Regions from separate parts of the Allocoprobacillus halotolerans genome, predicted to be linked through region 2. Evidence: a T-box and tRNA genes for the amino acid it is inferred to sense, from the RefSeq annotation. Region 2 holds a T-box; the other regions hold tRNA genes.
The links. A T-box is a leader RNA that pairs with one kind of tRNA and senses whether it is charged. The one in region 2 lies ahead of leuS (leucine--tRNA ligase), so its partner is inferred to be a tRNA-Leu.

Region 1 (7,253 bases), 530 kb from region 2:
TTACAGCAATTGATTGAAGCTATTGAAAATATGCATTTTAGTGATGGAGATATTGAATATTTAAGATCTTTAAATGTTTTTGATGAGGATTTTTTCACTTATTTAAAAAATTTCCGTTTTACTGGAACGATTTATTCAGTCAAAGAGGGAACACCTGTATTTCCTTATGAACCATTAATTACTGTGAAGGCAAAATTAATTGAAGCACAATTAATAGAGACATTTTTGTTAGTAACAATTAATCATCAATCTTTAATTGCAACAAAAGCAAGACGTATTGTTCAAGAGGCCAAGGGACGTGCTGTCATGGAATTTGGTGCTAGACGTGCACAAGGTTATGATGGGGCTCATTACGGAGCAAGAGCAGCTTATATTGGCGGTGTTGTTGGAAGTGCTACAGTATCAGCTGGAAAAGATTTTCATATGCCGGTTTTAGGAACAATGGCTCATTCATTTGTCCAATCTTTTGATTCTGAATATGAGGCTTTTAAAGCTTATGCTACAACATATCCCGATAATTGTGTTTTATTAGTAGATACATATGATACTTTAAAGAGTGGTGTTCCTCACGCTATTCGTGTCGCTGAAGAAGTTTTAGCACCAATGGGGAAAAGATTAAAAGGAATTCGTTTAGATAGTGGGGATATTGCCTATTTAACAAAGAAAGCTAGAATGATGTTGGATGTAGCAGGGTTACATGATTGTCAGATTACTGTTTCTAATTCATTAGATGAATATTTAATTCGTTCAATATTGGAACAAGGCGCTCAAATTGATTCTTTTGGTGTCGGTGAAAACATGATTGTCTCTAAATCTTCACCAGTTTTTGGAGGCGTTTATAAATTAGCTGCTGTTGAAAAAGATGGAGAGATTATTCCTAAAATTAAAATTTCTGAAAATACTGAAAAAATTACGAATCCAGGATTTAAGAAAGTCTATCGTCTAATCGAAAAAGAAACAAATAAAGCCATTGCTGATATTATTGCTTTCCATGATGAAATATTGGATGAAAATCAAGATTTAACGATTTATCATCAATTAGATTCTTGGAAACATAAAACACTTTTTGCTGGTACATATGAGATTCATCCTTTACAGACACTTGTTTTTGATGAAGGAAAGAATGTCTATCCGCATTATTCATTAGATGAAATTAGAAAGTATTCTGAGCAACAGAAACGTCTATTATGGGATGAAATCTTCCGTTTAGAATATCCTCATATGTATTATGTTGATTTGACACAAAAATTATTAGATTATAAGCTAAAAATGTTAGCGAAAGGAAAAAAGGACATTAGTCCTTTCTTTTTAAAGGATTTGTTTTATGATAATTACAGTTGTTGGTTTAGGTGTTATAGGTGGTAGCTTTGTAAAAGCGTTGAAAGGCAAAGGATATGATGTATATGGTGTGGATTGTGATTTAAAGACTTTAGAAATGGCAAAGGCTGAGGGGTGTATTATAGAAGGATACCAAGATGGACATGAGATTATTGCTCGAAGTGATTTAACGATTATTTGTTTGTATCCTTCTAAAGTTTTAGAATTTATTGCTAATCATCAATTTAAAAAAGGTAGTATTGTGACAGACGTGGTTGGAATTAAATCTTATTTTTGAAACAGGCATTGGCTATTATAGATAAAGATGTCGAGTATATCAGTGGTCATCCAATGGCTGGACGTGAGAAAAAGGATATCTTTATGCCAGTCAAGAAGTGTTTTATAATGCCAATTATATTGTCATTCAACATGAATTCAATCAATTAGATAAAATTGAATGGATGCGTCAATTTGTTGGAAAGTTAGGTTTTAAAAGTGTCAAAATTATGAGTCCCTATGATCATGATGAAATCATTTCATTTACTTCTCAGTTACCACATACATTGGCAGTTGCTTTAATGAATAGTAATGATGAAAAATATGAAACTGGAAAGTATATTGGAGATTCTTTTCGTGATTTAACAAGAATTGCTAATATTAATGCAGACTTGTGGTCAGAACTTTTCTTCCACAATAAAGAATATCTATTGGCATCAATGGAACGATTTGAAAAAGAGTTTGATCAGTTAAAACAAGCTATTGCTAATGGTGATGAAAAAACTTTAAAAGCTAAGTTTTTAGAATCCTCTAGACGACGAGAGAAATTAGAAAAATAGAAAGAAGAGACTTCATTGCATGAATAATCTTCTTTTTTGTATGCCGGGCATGGCATATATCTAGGTGGTGAAAGTCCACTGTGGGGGGCGATGTCGCAACTGCCAACCACTAGCCAATATCAAGGGTGTCTATCGTGAGATGGAATCTGAAAGAAGATGGAGGCAAAGTCCTGGTCCGAGGAACACGAATCACATCAGGCATATAATAGGGACGAGTGTGCAAAACAACACGAAGTCATAAGAGGTTGCGGAATAGGACTATTATATGTAAATGTGGCGGATATATGGGAGGAAAGAGATATGACCTTATCCCGGGAGGTCTCACTAGCGATACAGCAGTAACAACGAATAGTGAGAAGTCAGCAGAAGTCGTAGTAGTAAGGAAGTGACTGTAATGGTCATGGAGCGAAGGACTGAATAAATCTATCAGTTATTGAATTTTGAATTGATTTCATTATACGAAACCGTGGAGATAGACGAGTACACTAGAAGACCCGAAAGAAGAATGTAGGGAAGGTGAGTATAATGGATAGCGAAAGAAATGGAGGTAACGAAAATATGAAAACTGATAACACATTGCTTGAGGAAATGCTTAGTGATACTAATCTAGAACTAGCATTTACACAAGTCAAACGAAACAAAGGTGCAAGTGGAGTAGATGGAATGGAAGTAGCTGAACTTAAAGACTATTTAGATAAACATCTAGAAGAAATTAAGGACAGTATACGAAACAAGACATATAAGCCACAACCTGTGAGAAGAGTAGAAATACCCAAACCCGATGGCGGAATACGAAATCTAGGAGTGCCAACAGTACTTGATAGATTTGTCCAACAAGCCATAGCCCAAGTGTTAATACCTATCTATGAACCAATATTCAGTGACAATAGTTTTGGATTTAGACCAAATAGATGTTGCGAAATGGCAATCATCAAAGCATTGGAATATATGAATGAAGGCTATCAGTGGATAGTAGATATAGACCTAGAAAAGTTCTTTGATACAGTTAATCATGATAAACTTATTTCACTTGTCATGAAAGATGTAAAGAGTGGAGAAATAGTATCCCTAATTAGGAAATATCTAGTAAGCGGGATTATGATTGATAATGAATATAAAGAGTCAGTCGTAGGAACACCACAAGGTGGAAATCTAAGTCCGCTACTCAGTAACATAGTTCTCAATGAACTAGATAAGGAAATGGAAGCACGAGGACTAAGATTCACACGATATGCAGATGATTGTATTATATTAGTGGGTAGCAGTAAAGCCGCCGATAGAGTAATGGAAAACATTAGTAAATTCATAGAAAAGAAACTAGGACTTAAAGTAAATATGACTAAAAGTAAAGTTTCCAAACCTAATGATATTAAATATCTAGGATTTGGATTCTATTATGACTCTTTTTCATCTATGTGGAAAGCAAAACCACATGAGAAATCTATCGCAACACTGCAAACAAAACTAAGGAGACTAACAAATAGAAGTTGGTCAGTATCGTGGGAATATAGAATACTTAAGATAAGACAACTTGTAAATGGGTGGATTAACTATTACCGTATTGGAAATTTTATAAAAGTCTGTAGAAAACTAGATGCACAAATAAGATTTAGGATACGTATGTACTTATGGAAGAAATGGAAAACCATAGGAAATAGAGAAAAGCAACTAAGAAAGTTAGGGGCATTACCATGGCAAGCTAAAACTTGGGCAAACAGTCGAAAATCATATGCAAGATGTGCAAGTACATTTCTTCAAACAAGAATAACTAATGATTTATTATATAGAAAAGGACTACCATCAATGGTAGCCCAATATCAGTTAAAACATATTTCAGTATAGATTTAAACCGCCGTATGCCGAACGGCACGTACGGTGGTGTGAGAGGTCGAAAATAAATATAAAATTATTTATTTTCTCCTACTCGATTATATTTATGGAAAGAAAAGTGAAAAAATATGATTTTTTATAAAACGAAAAAACATTGAATTAAAGAAGAAAAAATAATTTATAGTATGAGATGTAGTAAGGGAATTATAAAAAAAACAAAAAAAGGTATTGCATAAATGTGGAAAATATTATATACTATTTGAGCAACGAGTTAAGGAAGTTGGTTCCATAGCCAAGTTGGTAAGGCTACAGACTGCAACTCTGTCATCGTCGGTTCGAGTCCGGCTGGAACCTCCATCGTTGCCCAGGTGGCGAAATTGGTAGACGCACAGGACTTAAAATCCTGCGGACCTTAAAATCCGTGCCGGTTCGACTCCGGCCCTGGGCACCAGTTATAAAAATCGGCTCTGAAAAGAGTTGAAAAAAATAAAAAAAGTGTTGCAATTGAATATGAAATGTGATACTATTGAATGGCACTGTTAAGAGGCGCTAGTAGCTCAACTGGATAGAGTGCTTGACTACGGATCAAGAGGTTGTGGGTTCGATTCCTGCCTAGCGCGCCAATCAATTATGTTAACGGGAAGTAGCACAGCTTGGTAGTGCACCTGGTTTGGGACCAGGGGGTCGCAGGTTCGAATCCTGTCTTCCCGACCATTGTAATGGGGCTTTAGCTCAGCTGGGAGAGCGCCTGCTTTGCAAGCAGGAGGTCAGCGGTTCGATCCCGCTAAGCTCCACCATTATGTTGCGAGGTTTACCCAAGTCCGGCTGAAGGGATCGGTCTTGAAAACCGACAGGGGATGAAAGTCCCGCGGGGTTCGAATCCCTCAACCTCCGCCATTTTATTTAATTTCATATCGCGGGATGGAGCAGTCTGGTAGCTCGTCGGGCTCATAACCCGAAGGTCGTTGGTTCAAATCCTTCTCCCGCAACCAAATGGTCTGGTAGTTCAGTTGGTTAGAATGCCGCCCTGTCACGGCGGAGGTCGCGGTTCGAGCCCCGTCCAGACCGCCATTATGGTTCCGTAGCTCAGTCGGTAGAGCAGAGGACTGAAAATCCTCGTGTCGCTGGTTCGATTCCGGCCGGAACCACCATTCATTTAAAAACGATTCACTACATGGCGGGGTAGCTCAGTTGGCTAGAGCAATCGGTTCATACCCGGTGGGTCGGGGGTTCGAATCCCTTCCCCGCTACCATTAAGTATCGTAGTGGTGAATACCACTTTTTATTTTATACGGACCCTTAGCTCAGTTGGTTAGAGCTATCGGCTCATAACCGATCGGTCGAAGGTTCGAGTCCTTCAGGGTCCACCAATTGTCATTAACCTCAATTCTTGAGGTTTTTATTTTTTATAGTCTTATTTATGTTATAATGGTTTTGTTAATATTCATATATATTTCATAACAATATGATATATTCAGTGAGAAGTAGGTGATAGAATGGATAATATAAAATTAATGGGATTAACTCATCAACAAGTTGAACAACGTGTACAACAGGGATTGATGAATATATCCCATGACAATATTTCAAAAACAAAAAAACAAATTATATTAGAACATACTCTTACATATTTTAACTGTTTAAATCTCTTTTTAGCAGCTATTATTATTTCAACAGGACGTTGGACGAATTTAACATTTATGGTTGTTATTTTTATTAATGCTTTTATTGGTATATATCAAGAATTAAAAGTAAAAAAGATTATAGATCAGTTAACAGTTGTTACAGTTAAAAAAGTAAAAGTTATCCGTGATCAACAAGAAATGATTATTCCGACTGAAGAACTTGTAAAAGATGATATCGTTTTTTAGAAACTGGCAATCAAATAGGAAGTGACTGTATTGTTTTAGATTCACATGGGATGGAAGTCAATGAAGCTTTATTGACAGGTGAATCAGAACCAGTTAAAAAAATCTAAATGATGAACTTTTATCAGGAAGTTTTGTGGTTGCTGGAAGTGCCTATGCAAAAGTTATTCGTGTGGGTAATGAGAATTATTCTACAAAACTTGTTCATAAAGCAAAAAATAAAAATAATGCTTCTTCAGAAATGAAAGATTCTATTGAAAAAGTTATTAAAATATTAAGTGTTGTTATTATACCTGTTGGATTGGTTTTATATTTTTCACAACGTAGTGCTTTTCCTAATGATTTAGCAAGCGCTATTGTTAAAACAGTAGCTGGTGTTATTGGAATGATTCCCGAAGGACTTGTTTTATTGACAAGTTTGTCATTTATTATTGGAGTGGGAAAGTTAGCACGTAAGAAAGCTTTGATACAGGAGATGGAAGCCATCGAAGCTTTAGCAAGAGTTGATGTTTTGTGTCTTGATAAAACAGGAACTATCACAACTGGAGAATTAAAAGTTGAAAATGTTTTACCAATTAATTCTCATACTCTTCAAGATATTGAATTTATAATGGGGGTTATGGCTCATGAATGTGATGATGTCAATGCAACGCAGTTAGCACTCCAAAATTATTTTTCTAAGCAGTATCATGTCAAGATTGATAACTCTATTCCATTTTCATCACAACGTAAAATGCGTGCTTTAACGATTGTGGGAAGAGGTAACTATGTTTTAGGGGCACCTGATTTCTTACTGATGCCTGATGATGAATTTTTGATAGAGGCTGAAAAGTATGCTAGTAAAGGATATCGTGTTTTATTATTAGGACAAACGGATTCCATTGATGTTTCACAGTCACAAATTGGTGCAGTGAAAGCTATGGCTTTGATTGTTATTTATGATTGTATTCGTCCTGAAGCCAAAGAAACATTACGTTTCTTTGAAAATGCTCATGTTGATATTCGTATTTTATCAGGTGATAATCCAACTACAGTTGCGCGTGTGGCACAATTAGCGGGTTTAAAAGATGGACATCTTTATATTGATGCTTCAACATTACCTGAAGATGATTTGGAAATGGAAAAAATTGTTTCACATTATCATGTTTTTGGACGTGTCAAACCAGAACAAAAACAACGTATTATAAAAGCATTACAAGCCAATGGACATGTTGTAGGGATGGTTGGAGATGGAGTCAATGATGTTTTGGCTTTGAAAGATGCTGATTGTGGTATTGCGATGGCGGCTGGTAGTGATGCTGCTAAACAAGCTGCTCATATTGTATTATTGGATTCTTCATTTGCCTCAATGGTTGATATTGTTAAAGAGGGAGAGCGATTATTGCAGATATTGAAAGAGTCA
Region 2 (7,253 bases):
TCACTCTTTTGTTTAGGTGTATATTCCTTTGGAAAATAACAATTGATATCCTCCATTTTTAATGTGATTTTTTCCTTTTGATTAGGCTTTTCCTCAGTCATGATTGAATAGATGACATTTTCATCTAATCTGCCTTTTTTAGACAATTCCTTCATTCTAATTGTCTGTGCATGTGATGGTGTCACTTCATAGTCATCAATCATCTTGACAACATCTTTTTGATTTTCTTTTGAAAGGTAAGATAATTCAACTGCAGGATTCAAGGCAATCTTCTTACCATCATTACGCACTCCATCAACTAGGTCCTTTAATGGCTCGATTAACTCTGTTAAACGAATGTATCTATAAATCTGATTTTTAGTTTCTCCTACTTCATCAGCTAACTGTTCAAAGGAGTATTTCTTTGTAGACTTTTTCCCAAGTTGGGAAAAAGTTAAATCAGTTCGTTGTCCTTGCCTATTCATAGCATCAAGCTTCATCTTATATGCCATGCCACGCTCACTGGGTAGAATGTTTTCACGCTGAATATTGGAATCCACCATGATGATTGTTGCCTGATCATCTGTTAAATCACGTATGATTGCTGGAATTGTATCCATTTGATTTAATTCAGCTGCTTTCATACGTCGATGACCTGATACCATCTCATAGCCATCTTCATATGGTGAAGGTCTGACTAATGCAGGCAATAAAACACCATTCTCATTTACACTTTCACTTAATTTTATCATATCTTCATCCATTCTTACCTTAAATGGATGATTTTTAAATTCATGAATTTCCTTAATGGATATATTCATTATCTTTTCTAACTTATTTTCCTGACGCTGTTCCTCACTCGTAAACAAATCATCGTATGTGGGAATTTGAATGTCTTGAACGTTCTTTTTCGCCATTCAAAAACACCTCCCTTGTAAGCTGTTCATAAGCTCTGGTTGCTGAACCTTTAGGGTCATACTGAAAGATACTTTCGCCAACACCAGTTGATTCAGCAGCTTTAATACATCGAGGAATTGTTTTATCAAAGATTTTTATATGCTTACCAAAATTCTTATGAATATCCTGCGTTATCTTTTTTGATAGATTTGTTCTTTCATCAGTCATTGTAATTAAAATACCTTCTACCTTCAAATTAGAATTAAGATTACGCTTAACCATATTAATTGAACGCAGTAAATCTGCCATCCCTTCAACACCGTAAGGCTCTGCCTGAACAGTAATAATAACCTTATCTGATGCAGTCAAGGCATTGATAGGAAGATTATCCAATGATGGATTTGTATCAATAATGATATAATCATAATCTTCTTTAATGGTATCAATAAATCTCTTGACAACTGTCTCTCGACACATGGCACTCTCTAATAAAGAATTAATACCTGCAAGAGAAATATTAGCTGGTACGATATCAACTCCCTCGTTACTGTGAAGAATTAACTGTTCAGTATCAATTAATTGATCGTTGATAACTGAGATAATAACATCTTTCATGGATAAAGGATATTCATTCATATTCCTATATCCAAATGCCTTTGTAGAATGCCCCTGTGGGTCTAAATCCATTAATAATACTTTCCTTTGGTGCTTGCTAAGACAGGCACTTAAACTTACAGATGTCATCGTCTTGCCCACACCACCTTTTTGATTTGCAATAGCAATCACTTCTCCCATTGTTCCACCTCTTTTCAAATTTGGGCATAAAAAAGCAGAATGCAAAAAAACTACATTCCACCATCAATAAATATGAAATTGTTATGAAAACTATCCTCCTTTCCTGCTGAAATACCAGCTATGTATACAGTCACATATATGACTGTTATCTTTCTATTCCTTTATCCTTTTTCTTTTCATAGTTTTTAAAATTTAACCCTTTTGATTTAATATGTTCAAGCATATCTTTTAAATCTTCCTGATTCTCACAAGCAACAATATAATCAAACTCAATTCCATTCCCCTTTTGAATAGGATTAACTGTAGAAATCAATCTGCCACCACTTTCCAATACATCATACTTTATAGCTGAAGTCCTATCCTTAATTAGATTTAAATTTCCTTCATAGAATAAGACGAATGGTGGGCACTCAACACTCTTTAAATAATTTGGATATTTATCATCCAGTATTGTAACATGTGGATAATGAACATCTTTTTTTAATCTCATAAACTCATCAATATCAAATTTTTCTCTTGTTGCTAATGAAGAATAAATCTTATCGAAATCTCCATTATATTTTAACGCAAAATAATATAATACTTTTTTCATATCTTCATTCATAATATGTCTCCTTTCAACCAATCAAAAAAAGGAATGCTTTTTAAAACATTCCCAAAAATTAAAATATGAATTTTTACCATAAAACACACATGTAAATTGCTTTTATCGAGAAATCGCAACTACACCATTTTGACTATTTCAAATTCGTTACTACACCATTTACTACACCATTTTCTGCATCAAAACATGATAATTCTTAATAAATTACGTGAATTTCTTTGATGAAAATGGTGTAATAAAAAGCAGAAAAACATTGATGTTTTCAACGTTTTTTTACTTTTCTTTACGTAAGTCTACATATGTTATTCTATTTAACAACGATGTTGACAATCTTATTTTTTACCACAATGATTTTCACAATGTTTTTACCATCTGTATGTGTCTTCACATTGTCTTGAGCTAAAGCTGTTTCTTTAACAACTTCATCATCTTCATCTTTATTGACTGTGATTTTAGCACGAAGTTTTCCATTGACTTGAACAGCCATTTCAATTGTTGCTTGTTCCAACATCTTTTCATCATATGTTGGCCATGTTTCATAAGCTAAAGTATCTTCATGTCCTAATAATTGCCACATTTCTTCACAAACATGTGGAGCGATACAGCTTAACATTTTCACTAAGTTTTCAATATATGGACGATATACAGTTTTTGCTTTATAAGCTTCATTGACAAAAATCATCATTTGTGAAATAGCTGTATTAAATCCTAATGTTTCATAATCATGTGTAACTTTTTTCACTGTTGAATGATAGATGAAATCTAAAGAATGATCATTTTCATCACTTAATTTATCTGATTCAACAACTAAACGATAAACACGATCCAACCATTTTCTTGCACCATCAACTCCTGTTTCACTCCAAGGCTTACTTGCTTCTAATGGTCCCATAAACATTTCATAAACTCTTAATGTGTCAGCACCATAAGCTTTGACAATATCATCAGGATTAATGACATTGCCTTTAGATTTACTCATTTTTTCACCATTAGAACCTAAAATCATCCCTTGATGATAAAGTTTTTGGAATGGTTCTGGATGAGATAAATATCCTTTATCATATAAGTAACGATTCCACATACGAGAATAAAGCAAGTGTCCAACAGCATGTTCAGGTCCACCAACGTATAAATCAACAGGTAACCAATGATCCAATAACTTTCTATCAGCAATCGCATTTTCATTATGTGGATCAATATAACGCATATAATACCAGCTGCTACCAGCACTTCCAGGCATTGTACTTGTTTCACGTTTTCCTTGTTTTCCATCCACTGTCACATTGACCCAGTCAGTTGCCTTATCTAGTGGTGAAGCGCCACTCTTAGATGGAGAATAATCTTCCAATGGTGGTAAAATCAATGGTAACTCATCATCTGATAAAGCAACTGAAGTTCCATCATCAAAATTAACAACTGGAATAGGTTCACCCCAGTATCTTTGACGAGCAAAAATCCATTCTCTTAAACGATAATTAATTTTCTTTTCCCCACATCCATGTTCACTCAACCATTGAATCATTGTTTCAATCGCATCTTCTTTATTCATTCCATTTAAGAAATCAGAATTAATGTGTGTTCCATCTTGTGTCCATGCTTCTTTTGTGACATCACCACCTTCAAGCACTGGAATAATGTCCATTCCAAATTTTTTCGCAAATTCCCAGTCACGATCATCATGTGCCGGTACAGCCATAATTGCACCTGTTCCATATCCAGCTAAAACATAATCTGAAATCCAGATTGGAACTTTCTTTTGATTCACTGGATTAATCGCATAAGCACCCGTAAACACACCAGTCTTTTCTTTATTTAATTCAGTACGTTCTAATTCAGATTTTGTTGCACAAATTTTAACATAATTATCAACAGTTTCTTTTTGTTCTGGTGTTGTAATTTTTGTAACCAATTCATGTTCTGGTGCTAAAACACAATATGTTGCTCCAAATAAAGTATCACAACGTGTTGTAAATACTGTAAACTTGTCATCATGTCCATCCACTTGAAAATGAACATGGGCCCCAATAGATTTTCCAATCCAGTTTCTTTGAATTTCTTTTGTTGATTCTGGCCAATCAATTGTTTCTAATCCTGCTAATAATTTTTCAGCATATGCTGGAATATCAATCACCCATTGTTTCATATTTTTTCTAACAACAGGATAACCTCCTCGTTCACTTTTTCCATCAATGATTTCATCATTCGCAAGAACTGTTCCTAATTCTTCACACCAATTGACAGGAATATCGATATTTTTAGCTAATCCATCTTCATAAAGTTGTTTAAAGATCCATTGTGTCCAATGATAGTAATCTGGATCACAAGTAGAAACACATTTATCCCAGTCAAATGAAAAACCTAACATTTTTAATTGAGTTGTAAATGTTTCAATATTTTTACGTGTAAATCCTTCAGGATGATTTCCTGTCTTAATTGCGTATTGTTCAGCTGGTAATCCAAACGCATCGAATCCCATAGGATGTAAAACATTATATCCCTGCATTCTTTTCATTCTTGATATAATATCCGTTGCTGTATAACCTTCAGGATGTCCTACATGCAACCCTTGTCCAGATGGATATGGAAACATATCCAAAGCATAGTATTTTGGTTTTGAAAAATCCCAAACATCAGTATAGAAAGTTTGATGTTCGTCCCAATATTTTTGCCATTTCTTTTCAATGGCCTGATGATCAAATGACATCACTTATCCCTCCTTATAATATAAAAAGCCGTCCCTCTAAGGACGACTTTATCGCGATACCACCTTAGTTCATATATGAAATATATCATATATGCTCTCAACACTTTAACGCAGCGTAACGACAAAAACTACTTCATTCATCTTTGTATCTCCAAGGCGAGTTCATTACATAACCTATCTGTTTACACCAACCACAGACTCTCTTGAAAGTATTTGTAACTACTACTCCTTTTCATAGAATTTAGAACATAGAATATTATATCATATGTTTTATATTTTGCAAATCTTTTCTTAAATTTTAGGAAAATGATACATCACAATCGTTCCAGCAATTGCCACATTTAATGATTCAATACTTTGAATAGGAATATACAAAGCATGATCACAAGCTTCTAATACACTTTGTGAAACACCCTGTCCTTCATTTCCTAAAACAAATGCCATATGTTTTTGAGGTTGATATTGAGAAATAGGCAATGCCTCATGTAAAGATGTCCCATAGACAATCACATCATGATGATGCAATAATTCAATCGCTTTTTTTAACTCCATTTGACAAATAGGCATTTGAAACAATGCTCCTTGCGTGGCACGAATGACCTTATCATTATATAAATCCACACTATCTGGTGACATAATAATCTGGTCATATCCTAGAGCCAAACTACTGCGAATAATCGTTCCTAAATTTCCAGGATCTTGTATATTATCCAATAAAAGATAGCGTTCTTGATTAAATTTTATAGCCTGAGGCTTCTTTGTACAAACAGCCATTATCGGTTGAGGTGTTTTGGTAAAAGCTATTTTTTCCATCACTTTTTGAGAAATATACAGTGTATCTTCCATAAAGCTTTCATCAAGTGTTGTCAAGATGGTTTGAATACACCCTGCCTTTCTTGCTTCTTCAACCAAATGATACCCTTCAACAAGAAACAAATCCTGTTCATCACGATATTTTTTTGTTTTAATTTCATTATTTTTTTAATTGTTTCATTTTGAATAGATGTAATCATGTATGTTTCCCCTTTAAACGTCTTTGTAATTGTTGATAGTTTGGTAATCTCTTGGCGATTTCCCGATAAAACAAAGCAGAATGATCATGATAAATAAAATGACATAACTCATGTACAATCACATAATCAATCAACTCTTTGTCCAAATGGATTAAACCTAAATGAAAAGAAATACGTTGTTCCTTATAATAACAACTACCCCATCGACTTTTATATTTTTTGATATCAATATGAGGCATATCTAAATCAAAATCATGAGCCAAATAATGAATAACTCTTTCTTCAATATATTCACGTAATAATCTTTGACATTCCTTTTCAACACATGATTGAATATCATGATGATACACATACAAATCAGTCCCATGAAATTGACATCGTTTGATTCCCACATCTCTGATAACCAGGTGATAACGTTGATTAAAAATCAAAACAAAGCCATTTTCTGCATATTGAAAATAAGGTTGATAAGCATGAATCTGGTCTAATAAACGTTGACGATATGTATAAATCATCATTTCAATATATTTTTGAGGTGTTCCATAAGGTGCACTAATGACTAAAAGACCATCACGTACACGCATACGAACATTTTTAATATGTTTATAAGTTAACTGATAAGTCACAATCTCATCATTTAATTGCATTTGATATTCTTTCATAAATCTCCTTGTATAAAACCCGTGAAATATCCCATATTATATAAGAAAGGACTGATAAAAATGCGTGAAGCACTTTTAATGAATCTTAAAGGATTTTCACCTGCACAACTGCAAGAAACCATAGATGAGGGTATTGCATCTAAAGAAGAAACCATTTTAGTTGGTTTAGGTGTTCTCTTTGAACAATACTATAATTCTTTAGATTCGGTTTCTAAACAACAATTCTTACAAAATCTAAGTTCTCTTTTATAGACCATTTATGGTCTTTTTTTATGAATCCATAATTGTTTCACTTGCCTTAAAGCAATAAATAAACATAAGAAAATAAAATTCCATTGAAATAAATCCATCATCGGAACACAATATATAATGACTGCGATAATACATAAAATAAGACATAATTTATAAGTTAAAATAGATTCATAAGTATCATATATGATTTTTGAAATTTCAAAAATCATATAATCTAATAACCATAACAATAAAAAATATAAGGTTGTATAAATATTAACTAAAAATAAACGTTGCACTGCTTCAACAAATGAACACTCATAATATGAAATTAATGAAATCATAAAAGATACAAAAGCAATGACAAG
Region 3 (7,253 bases), 490 kb from region 2:
ATATGTCGCAACTAATACAATACCATATAAAACCATTTCTCGATTGGTATAAAAGATCTGCATTAATAAAATCAAAAAATCAAAAGCATACATAGATACTGAAATAGGAATACCTGTTTTTTTATTAATAATCAATGGCGGTATATCCATTCCACCTGTTGATGCATTACATTTAATGACAATGCCAATCGCACTTCCAATCATAACACCACCAAGTAATGCTGCCAATAATGGATCGCTTGTCATTTGGGTATAACCAATTGTTTTTTCAAATACACTTAAAATAAATGGATAATAAAAGGTACTGATTAATGTTGTTAGGGCAAAGGCTTTTCCTAAGATAAAAAAACCTAATAAAAACATTAATAAATTAAAAACCGATAAAAATAAAGTCATTTGAATACCAAACAAATGGTAAGCACCTATTGATAACCCCGTAGAGCCACCGGTAATTAAGCCATTAGGAACAATAAATAATAATACAGCTAAAGCATAAATTGTATTTCCTAAAAAAACACCGGCAATATTTTTGATGAATTTATAATTCATAAATAACTTCCTTTCTACTCAGGAATCTATTATATCATGTTGAAATAGAAAAGAAAAGGTAACAACGCTGTTACCTGATCTTTAAAGCACGTGTCGCATTAATGACTGCAATGACCATGACACCTACATCTGCAAAAATAGCTAACCACATATTGGCAATACCTATTGCTCCTAAAATCAAACAAATAAATTTAATAGCTAAAGCAAAAACAATATTTTCTTTGACAATACGTAATGTTTTTAAAGAAATCTTCATTGCTAAAGATATTTTCGATGGATCATCATCCATTAAAACAATGTCAGCTGCTTCAATTGCGGCATCAGAACCTAATGCTCCCATTGCGATTCCAATATCAACACGGGATAATACTGGTGCATCGTTAATTCCATCACCAACAAAAGCAACTTTTTCTTTTTCGCCTTTACAAGCTAAGACTTCCTCAACTTTCGCAACCTTATCAGCTGGTAAAAGTTCACTATATACATAGTCTACACCTATTTCTTGTGCAACTTTATTGGCAGCTTGTTTTGTATCCCCAGTCAACATAATTGTTTCTTTGATACCTTGTGATTTTAATGACTGAATCGCAACCTTAGAAGTTGGTTTTACAACATCACTAATCATAATACATCCTGCATATTTTTGATCTACGGCTACATAAACAAGCGTTCCAGTCTGATATTTTTGTGAAATCTCAATATTCATTTTTTGCATTAATTTTTCATTACCAACATAGACTTGATGTCCATCAACAATAGCACTGATTCCATGACCAGCAATTTCTTCAATATCATGTACATTTTCACGTTCTAATTTTTGTCCATAAGCTTTTTGTAAACTTAAACTAATCGGATGACTTGATGCCATTTCAGCATGCGAAGCATAATATAACAATTGTTTTTCATCAAAATCTTGAGTGGCATCTATTTGTGTCACTTCAAAAACACCTTTTGTAAGTGTTCCGGTTTTATCAAAAACCATATATTTCGTACTGGCTAAAGCCTCTAAATAGTTAGAACCTTTAACCAAAATACCATTCGTTGAGGCACAACCTATTCCTCCAAAGAAACTTAAAGGAATAGAGATCACTAAAGCACATGGACAGCTTATAACAAGAAATGTCAAAGCACGAATAATCCAATCACCCCATGAGGCATTCTGCCCCATTATCATCAAAACAATCGGAGGAATAATGGCTAGTGCTAATGCACTATAACAAACTGCTGGTGTATAGTATCTGGCAAACTTCGTAATAAAGTTTTCTGAACGTGATTTTTTCATACTTGAGTTTTCTACCAAATCAAGAATTTTAGAAACGGTTGATTCTTCAAATTCTTTGGTTGTCTGGACTTTAATTACACCACTCATATTAATAAAACCACTAATCACTTCATCCCCTGTTTTGGCATCTCTTGGAACACTTTCACCGGTTAAAGCACTGGTATTAAAAGTCGTATTACCTTCGATGATAATACCATCAATCGGTACTTTTTCACCTGGATTGACAATAATCTCACTACCTACTTCCACATCATCAGGATCGACTTTTTCCAATTCTCCATTAACCATCACATTGGCATAATCAGGACGAATATCCATCAAAGCCGCAATATTACGACGACTCTTTCCAACCGCTACACTTTGAAACAACTCTCCAATCTGATAAAACACCATAACCGCAACACCTTCTCTAAACTCTCCTAAGCACATGGCTCCAACTGTTGCGACTGCCATTAAAAAGTTTTCATCAAAGACTTGTCTTTTGAGAATTCCCTTTATGGCTTTTCTTAAAATATCATAACCAATAACCAAATAAGGAATCAAATATAAAACAATTTCTACATAAATATTAACAGAAACAAATGTTGTCAAAACACCAATCCCTATTATCAAAACTACTGATAACAAAATACGATAAAACACATTCTTTTGTTTCTTTGTCATAAAAACGCTCCCTTTAATTTAATATATGTTCATTTATTCATATGTTACCCTTGCAAATTCCCTCTTAACGAGGGAATCTTTATTATAAATAAATTTCACAATCATCTTCAACAACTTTACAGTTTTGATACGCTTCTTTCATCACTTCATCAATATTAACACCATCTTCAAATTCTACTTTTAATTTTAATGTCATAAAACTTAATGTCGCATCTTTCACACCTTTTGTTTTCTTCACTGCTTCTTCCATTTTGGCTGCACAATTGGCACAATCCACTTCAACTTTATATGTTTTTTTCATCCTTAAAATCTCCCTTCTTATTCCTCTACATGTTCCATACCCATTGCCATAATTGTTCTGACATGATCATCATCCAATGAGTAAAAAATAATTTTTCCTTCACGTCTAAATTTAATTAACTTACTATCCTTTAAAACTCTTAACTGATGACTGACTGCTGATTGACTCATTCCTAAAATTTGAGCAATATCACCAACGCATAATTCACTTTCAAATAATGCATATAAAATTTTAATACGTGTCGTATCACCAAAAACTTTAAATAAATCAGCCAATTCATAAAGATATTCATCATCCGGTTGTTTATCCTGAACTCTTTTGACAACATCTTCATGGACAGCCAGAAAATCATTTTGATTATCTTCTTGTCTATTCATAGCATCTCTCCTTTTGAATATATGAACATCTTTTCATATATAAATATATACTATCTCTATATCCTTGTCAATGTCTTTTTATAAAAAATATATAAAAAGCCCCCTCAATTAGAGTGCTTACATTTCTCTATAAACAAAAATACTTTTTTATAAAATCAATACATTCTTTTTTCAAATACAAATCCCATTGTTTTCATATCTTCATCAGTTAAATCAGTATAATATTTTTGGGTAATGGGATCAATTGTGATTGTATCTAAGGGATTTCCTCTATGAGGATGCTTGAATATTTTTGATGTCAGAATAAAAGCATCTTCTTTGATTTCAATTGTATTTAATCCTTTTTCACTCATAAGAGCCAAACCGGTAATATAATAACCAATTGTTTGTCCACCAATAGATTCAATAAGATGAGTATAATATTCAATCATTTCATCAACAGATAATTCTTGACCATTAACACGTCTAACAAATAATCCTGGTTGTTTGTCTTCCGGTATATTTTCAATATATAATCCTGAATCAGCACCAATTGTAGGAATATGTGTATATTCAAAATATGCCTGTGCTTTTTTGATTGCATTTTCAATTGCACTCTGACCATCTTCTACGATTTCTAATTGAATTCCTAAATCTTTCGGTGTCACAATTTCTATTGGTAAACCTTCTAATCTCCTTTTCATATTGTAGATTTTAGAATGATTGTGCGTTGCATATAATAATTTTATCTTCTTCATCTCCTGCCTTTTATTTTAGCACTTTCCTTTATTTATTAAAAGTCAGGAAATGAGAACATATCCGAAATCACGTTTTTACATTTTTAAATACATATATAATGATAGTAACTTTAACAAAACAATTGACTTATCTTTTGATTAATAGTATTTTTTTGTAGAAAAAGAGTATACTCTTATAGGTATGTTTTCTTGCCTCTTGTGGCGAGATGTGCAGATTGATGCGGAGCCATGTCCCTTTCTTTGTTATTTTATTAAAAAAGATTGAATTTTATAAGAATAAAAAACTCTAAAACCTATATAAAAAATGGCTTTAGAGTATCTTTTAAATGGAGCGGGTGATGGGAATCGAACCCACGTAGTCAGCTTGGAAGGCTGAAGTTCTACCATTGAACTACACCGCAGATGGTGCGGATGACAGGACTTGAACCTGCACGCCGAAGCACTAGATCCTAAGTCTAGCGTGTCTGCCAGTTTCACCACATCCGCATGTAAATGGTGACCGCAGGCGACTCGAACGCCTGACCCTCTGATTAAAAGTCAGATGCTCTACCTACTGAGCTAGCGGGTCATAAATATGGTGCCGGCTAAAGGACTTGAACCCTCAACCTACTGATTACAAGTCAGTTGCTCTACCAATTGAGCTAAGCCGGCATAAAAAATGGTGGAGGTTAACGGGCTCGAACCGCTGACCCTCTGCTTGTAAGGCAGATGCTCTCCCAACTGAGCTAAACCTCCATATGGTGACCTGTACGGGATTCGAACCCGTGAATGCATGCGTGAAAGGCATGTGAGTTAACCGTTTCTCCAACAGGCCACAAAAATGGCGCTTGAAGTAGGACTCGAACCTACGACCGATCGGTTAACAGCCGATTGCTCTACCAACTGAGCTATTCAAGCATATTTCATATTGCTCAAATATATTATCATATCATATCTCTGAATGCAAGTCTTTTTTTAAAAAAATAGAAGTCTTTGCGACTTCTATAAAAACTCTCCATTTTTACCCCAATTTTCAAATTCTTCAATAGAGAGATATTGTTGTTGAACAGGTATTTTTGTAATACGTTCTACTTCTTTTAATAATTTTTCAGCAAATTCTTTTTTATATGCATATTCTGTTGTATGAAAAAGCTGACATGATATTTTCATACAATCCATTTCCTGTCCTCTAAAATACATCACTTGGTTATCTTCTATATGAATCATCAAATTTTCTTCCTTTTTTTGAGGTAAGATAGAAATGAGTTCTCCAGCACTTTCTTTCAATGCTTTTTCTTGATTTAATGTTAGTGTTTTTGTTGTTGTAAATGTTATATACGGCATACAATTTTCCTCCCATTTATCAATTATATATGAATCAACTTAAAAATTATGACGAAATTTTTGACATTTCATAAGTTAATTCACCCAATATTTGAACACCTTCAATAATCTTTTCATCAGTTGGTGTCGAATAATTCATTCTAAAGCTATGACACTCTTTTGAATCATCATCTAAAAAGGCATTACCTGGTACAACAGCCACATTTTTTTCTAATGCTTTTTTGACAAATGTCAACATATCAATGCTTTCTGGTAAAGTAACCCAAATAAACATTCCTCCTGTTGGAATCGTATATTGAATTGAAGGATGGAAATGTTTCTTCATTTCATCTACCATTAAGTGACATTTCTTTTTATAAATCATTGAAATCCTATCAATATGAGCATCCATATCATAATCATGAAGATAACGAGCCATGACCTTTTGTGCCCAAAGATTTGAATGAACATCACTAGCTTGTTTAGCAACCGTCATTTTTTGAATAATCGCTTGTGGTGCTATACAACAGGCAATACGCATACCCGGAGCAATAATCTTAGAAAGACTGGCTGCATAAATGACCAAACTATCTTCATCCATTGATTTTATAGATGGCACAGCTTCTCCAGCAAATCTTAAATCCCCATAAGGATTATCTTCTAAAATCAAAACACCATATTCTTTCGCAAGTGCTAACACTTCTTTTCTGACTTCTAATGACATTGTCATTCCTGTTGGATTTTGAAAATTAGGTATCAAATACATAAATTTAGGTCTTGGTTCCATTGATAAAGCTTGTTTTAAGTCTTCTAAATCCAATTGTCCATCTTTATATTCAATACCTCTTAAAACAGCTCCTAATGATTTAAAAGCATTTAAAGCTCCTAAAAAACTTGGATTTTCACAAATCACAACATCACCTTCATTACATAAGGTTTTCGCTGCAAATTCCATAATCTGTTGTGAACCAGAAGTAATAATCATTTGGTCCCCATCTTTTGTCACTTGTTCATAACGATTAAAAAACTTCGTTGCCTCTCTAAGTAATTCCTGATCACCCTCAGTAATTCCATACTGTAAAATACTGATGGGTTCATTTTTTAATAAATCAGCTGATATTTTTTCAATTTCTTTAACTGGAAATGCCTCTGCTGAAGGATTTCCACCAGCAAAACTAATCATATTGGGATCAGCCGTTGCCTTTAATATTTCCCTAATCGCAGATGCTTTGACATTTGACATACGTTTTGCAAATTGATATTCCATCATAAAACCCCCTTATCATATGTTTTATTATAAACCAATTTTGTGATAATAACTAGATATTTATGAAAACAAGATATATAATAGAGATAGAGATAGGTGGTGATAATTATGCAAGTGATTGTAGTTGTTTTAAATAAACTTGATTGCTTAGATGATTTACTTGCAAATTTAAAAAGAGCAGGTGTGCGTGGGGGAACAATTATCGAATCGACTGGAATGATTAAAAGCATAGATGATTCTGATGAAAGTTACTTACTTGGTTCATTGCGTTTATTCTTAGAAAATCCTCGTCCTGAAAGTAAAACAATTTTCTTTATTGTTGATGATGGTCAAGTAGATTTAGTAAGAAAGACAGTGGATGATTCAGTGGGTGGTATTGATAATCCAAATACAGGTATTGTTTTTGGACTTCCATTGACATTTGCAGATGGTTTGATGAAAAAATAAAGCTTCGACTTTATTTTTTCTTAGCCGAAACTTTGCATCATAATAAAGATTTAATTCTTGACAGACTCTTTGATTCAAATCTATCAAGCGTTGATAATAATAAGCATAATCCTGAGACAAATCACACATGGCAGGTAATAAAATATCATAATAGCCACTATTTCTTAATCTTATTTTCATTTTTCTTTGGGGATAGGATAATATGCGATACCACCATTTCTGTTGTAATTGATAGTTTTGTAAACATAACTGTTTCATTTTATCAGAAACATCCTCTTGTTCTAATAATTGATTCTTATAAAGATTAACATCATGCCATCCTTGTTTA

Region 1: it has a tRNA-Leu gene. The T-box ahead of leuS (leucine--tRNA ligase) is inferred to sense a tRNA for this amino acid. The anticodon was not compared.
Region 3: it has a tRNA-Leu gene. The T-box ahead of leuS (leucine--tRNA ligase) is inferred to sense a tRNA for this amino acid. The anticodon was not compared.

Annotation. Positions count from the first base shown of each region.
Region 1 covers NZ_CP101620.1:2,269,377-2,276,629, forward strand. The annotation lists gene NMU03_RS13325 (nicotinate phosphoribosyltransferase) at 1-1,365, shown strand, start outside; gene NMU03_RS13330 (NAD(P)-binding domain-containing protein) at 1,325-1,615, shown strand; gene NMU03_RS13335 (prephenate dehydrogenase) at 1,713-2,153, shown strand; gene ltrA (group II intron reverse transcriptase/maturase) at 2,679-3,995, shown strand; tRNA gene NMU03_RS13345 (tRNA-Cys) at 4,266-4,340, shown strand; tRNA gene NMU03_RS13350 (tRNA-Leu) at 4,346-4,434, shown strand; tRNA gene NMU03_RS13355 (tRNA-Arg) at 4,530-4,606, shown strand; tRNA gene NMU03_RS13360 (tRNA-Pro) at 4,621-4,697, shown strand; tRNA gene NMU03_RS13365 (tRNA-Ala) at 4,705-4,780, shown strand; tRNA gene NMU03_RS13370 (tRNA-Met) at 4,899-4,975, shown strand; tRNA gene NMU03_RS13375 (tRNA-Asp) at 4,979-5,054, shown strand; tRNA gene NMU03_RS13380 (tRNA-Phe) at 5,059-5,134, shown strand; tRNA gene NMU03_RS13385 (tRNA-Met) at 5,160-5,236, shown strand; tRNA gene NMU03_RS13390 (tRNA-Ile) at 5,277-5,353, shown strand; gene NMU03_RS13395 (hypothetical protein) at 5,480-5,854, shown strand; gene NMU03_RS13400 (hypothetical protein) at 5,884-5,961, shown strand; gene NMU03_RS13405 (HAD-IC family P-type ATPase) at 5,988-7,253, shown strand, end outside.
Region 2 covers NZ_CP101620.1:2,797,052-2,804,304, forward strand. The annotation lists gene NMU03_RS16595 (ParB/RepB/Spo0J family partition protein) at 1-896, opposite strand, end outside; gene NMU03_RS16600 (ParA family protein) at 850-1,671, opposite strand; gene NMU03_RS16605 (DNA-processing protein DprA) at 1,817-2,275, opposite strand; gene leuS (leucine--tRNA ligase) at 2,583-4,979, opposite strand; T-box leader at 5,015-5,224, opposite strand; gene NMU03_RS16615 (TrmH family RNA methyltransferase) at 5,271-5,915, opposite strand; gene NMU03_RS16620 (M48 family metallopeptidase) at 5,989-6,654, opposite strand; gene sspI (small acid-soluble spore protein SspI) at 6,715-6,906, shown strand; gene NMU03_RS16630 (hypothetical protein) at 6,912-7,253, opposite strand, start outside.
Region 3 covers NZ_CP101620.1:357,431-364,683, forward strand. The annotation lists gene NMU03_RS02240 (YitT family protein) at 1-549, opposite strand, end outside; gene NMU03_RS02245 (heavy metal translocating P-type ATPase) at 620-2,494, opposite strand; gene NMU03_RS02250 (cation transporter) at 2,577-2,795, opposite strand; gene NMU03_RS02255 (ArsR/SmtB family transcription factor) at 2,813-3,172, opposite strand; gene NMU03_RS02260 (non-canonical purine NTP pyrophosphatase) at 3,328-3,909, opposite strand; tRNA gene NMU03_RS02265 (tRNA-Gly) at 4,237-4,309, opposite strand; tRNA gene NMU03_RS02270 (tRNA-Leu) at 4,313-4,395, opposite strand; tRNA gene NMU03_RS02275 (tRNA-Lys) at 4,403-4,477, opposite strand; tRNA gene NMU03_RS02280 (tRNA-Thr) at 4,485-4,560, opposite strand; tRNA gene NMU03_RS02285 (tRNA-Val) at 4,569-4,644, opposite strand; tRNA gene NMU03_RS02290 (tRNA-Glu) at 4,648-4,723, opposite strand; tRNA gene NMU03_RS02295 (tRNA-Asn) at 4,731-4,806, opposite strand; gene NMU03_RS02300 (hypothetical protein) at 4,891-5,232, opposite strand; gene NMU03_RS02305 (aminotransferase-like domain-containing protein) at 5,279-6,478, opposite strand; gene NMU03_RS02310 (hypothetical protein) at 6,587-6,925, shown strand; gene NMU03_RS02315 (hypothetical protein) at 6,842-7,253, opposite strand, start outside.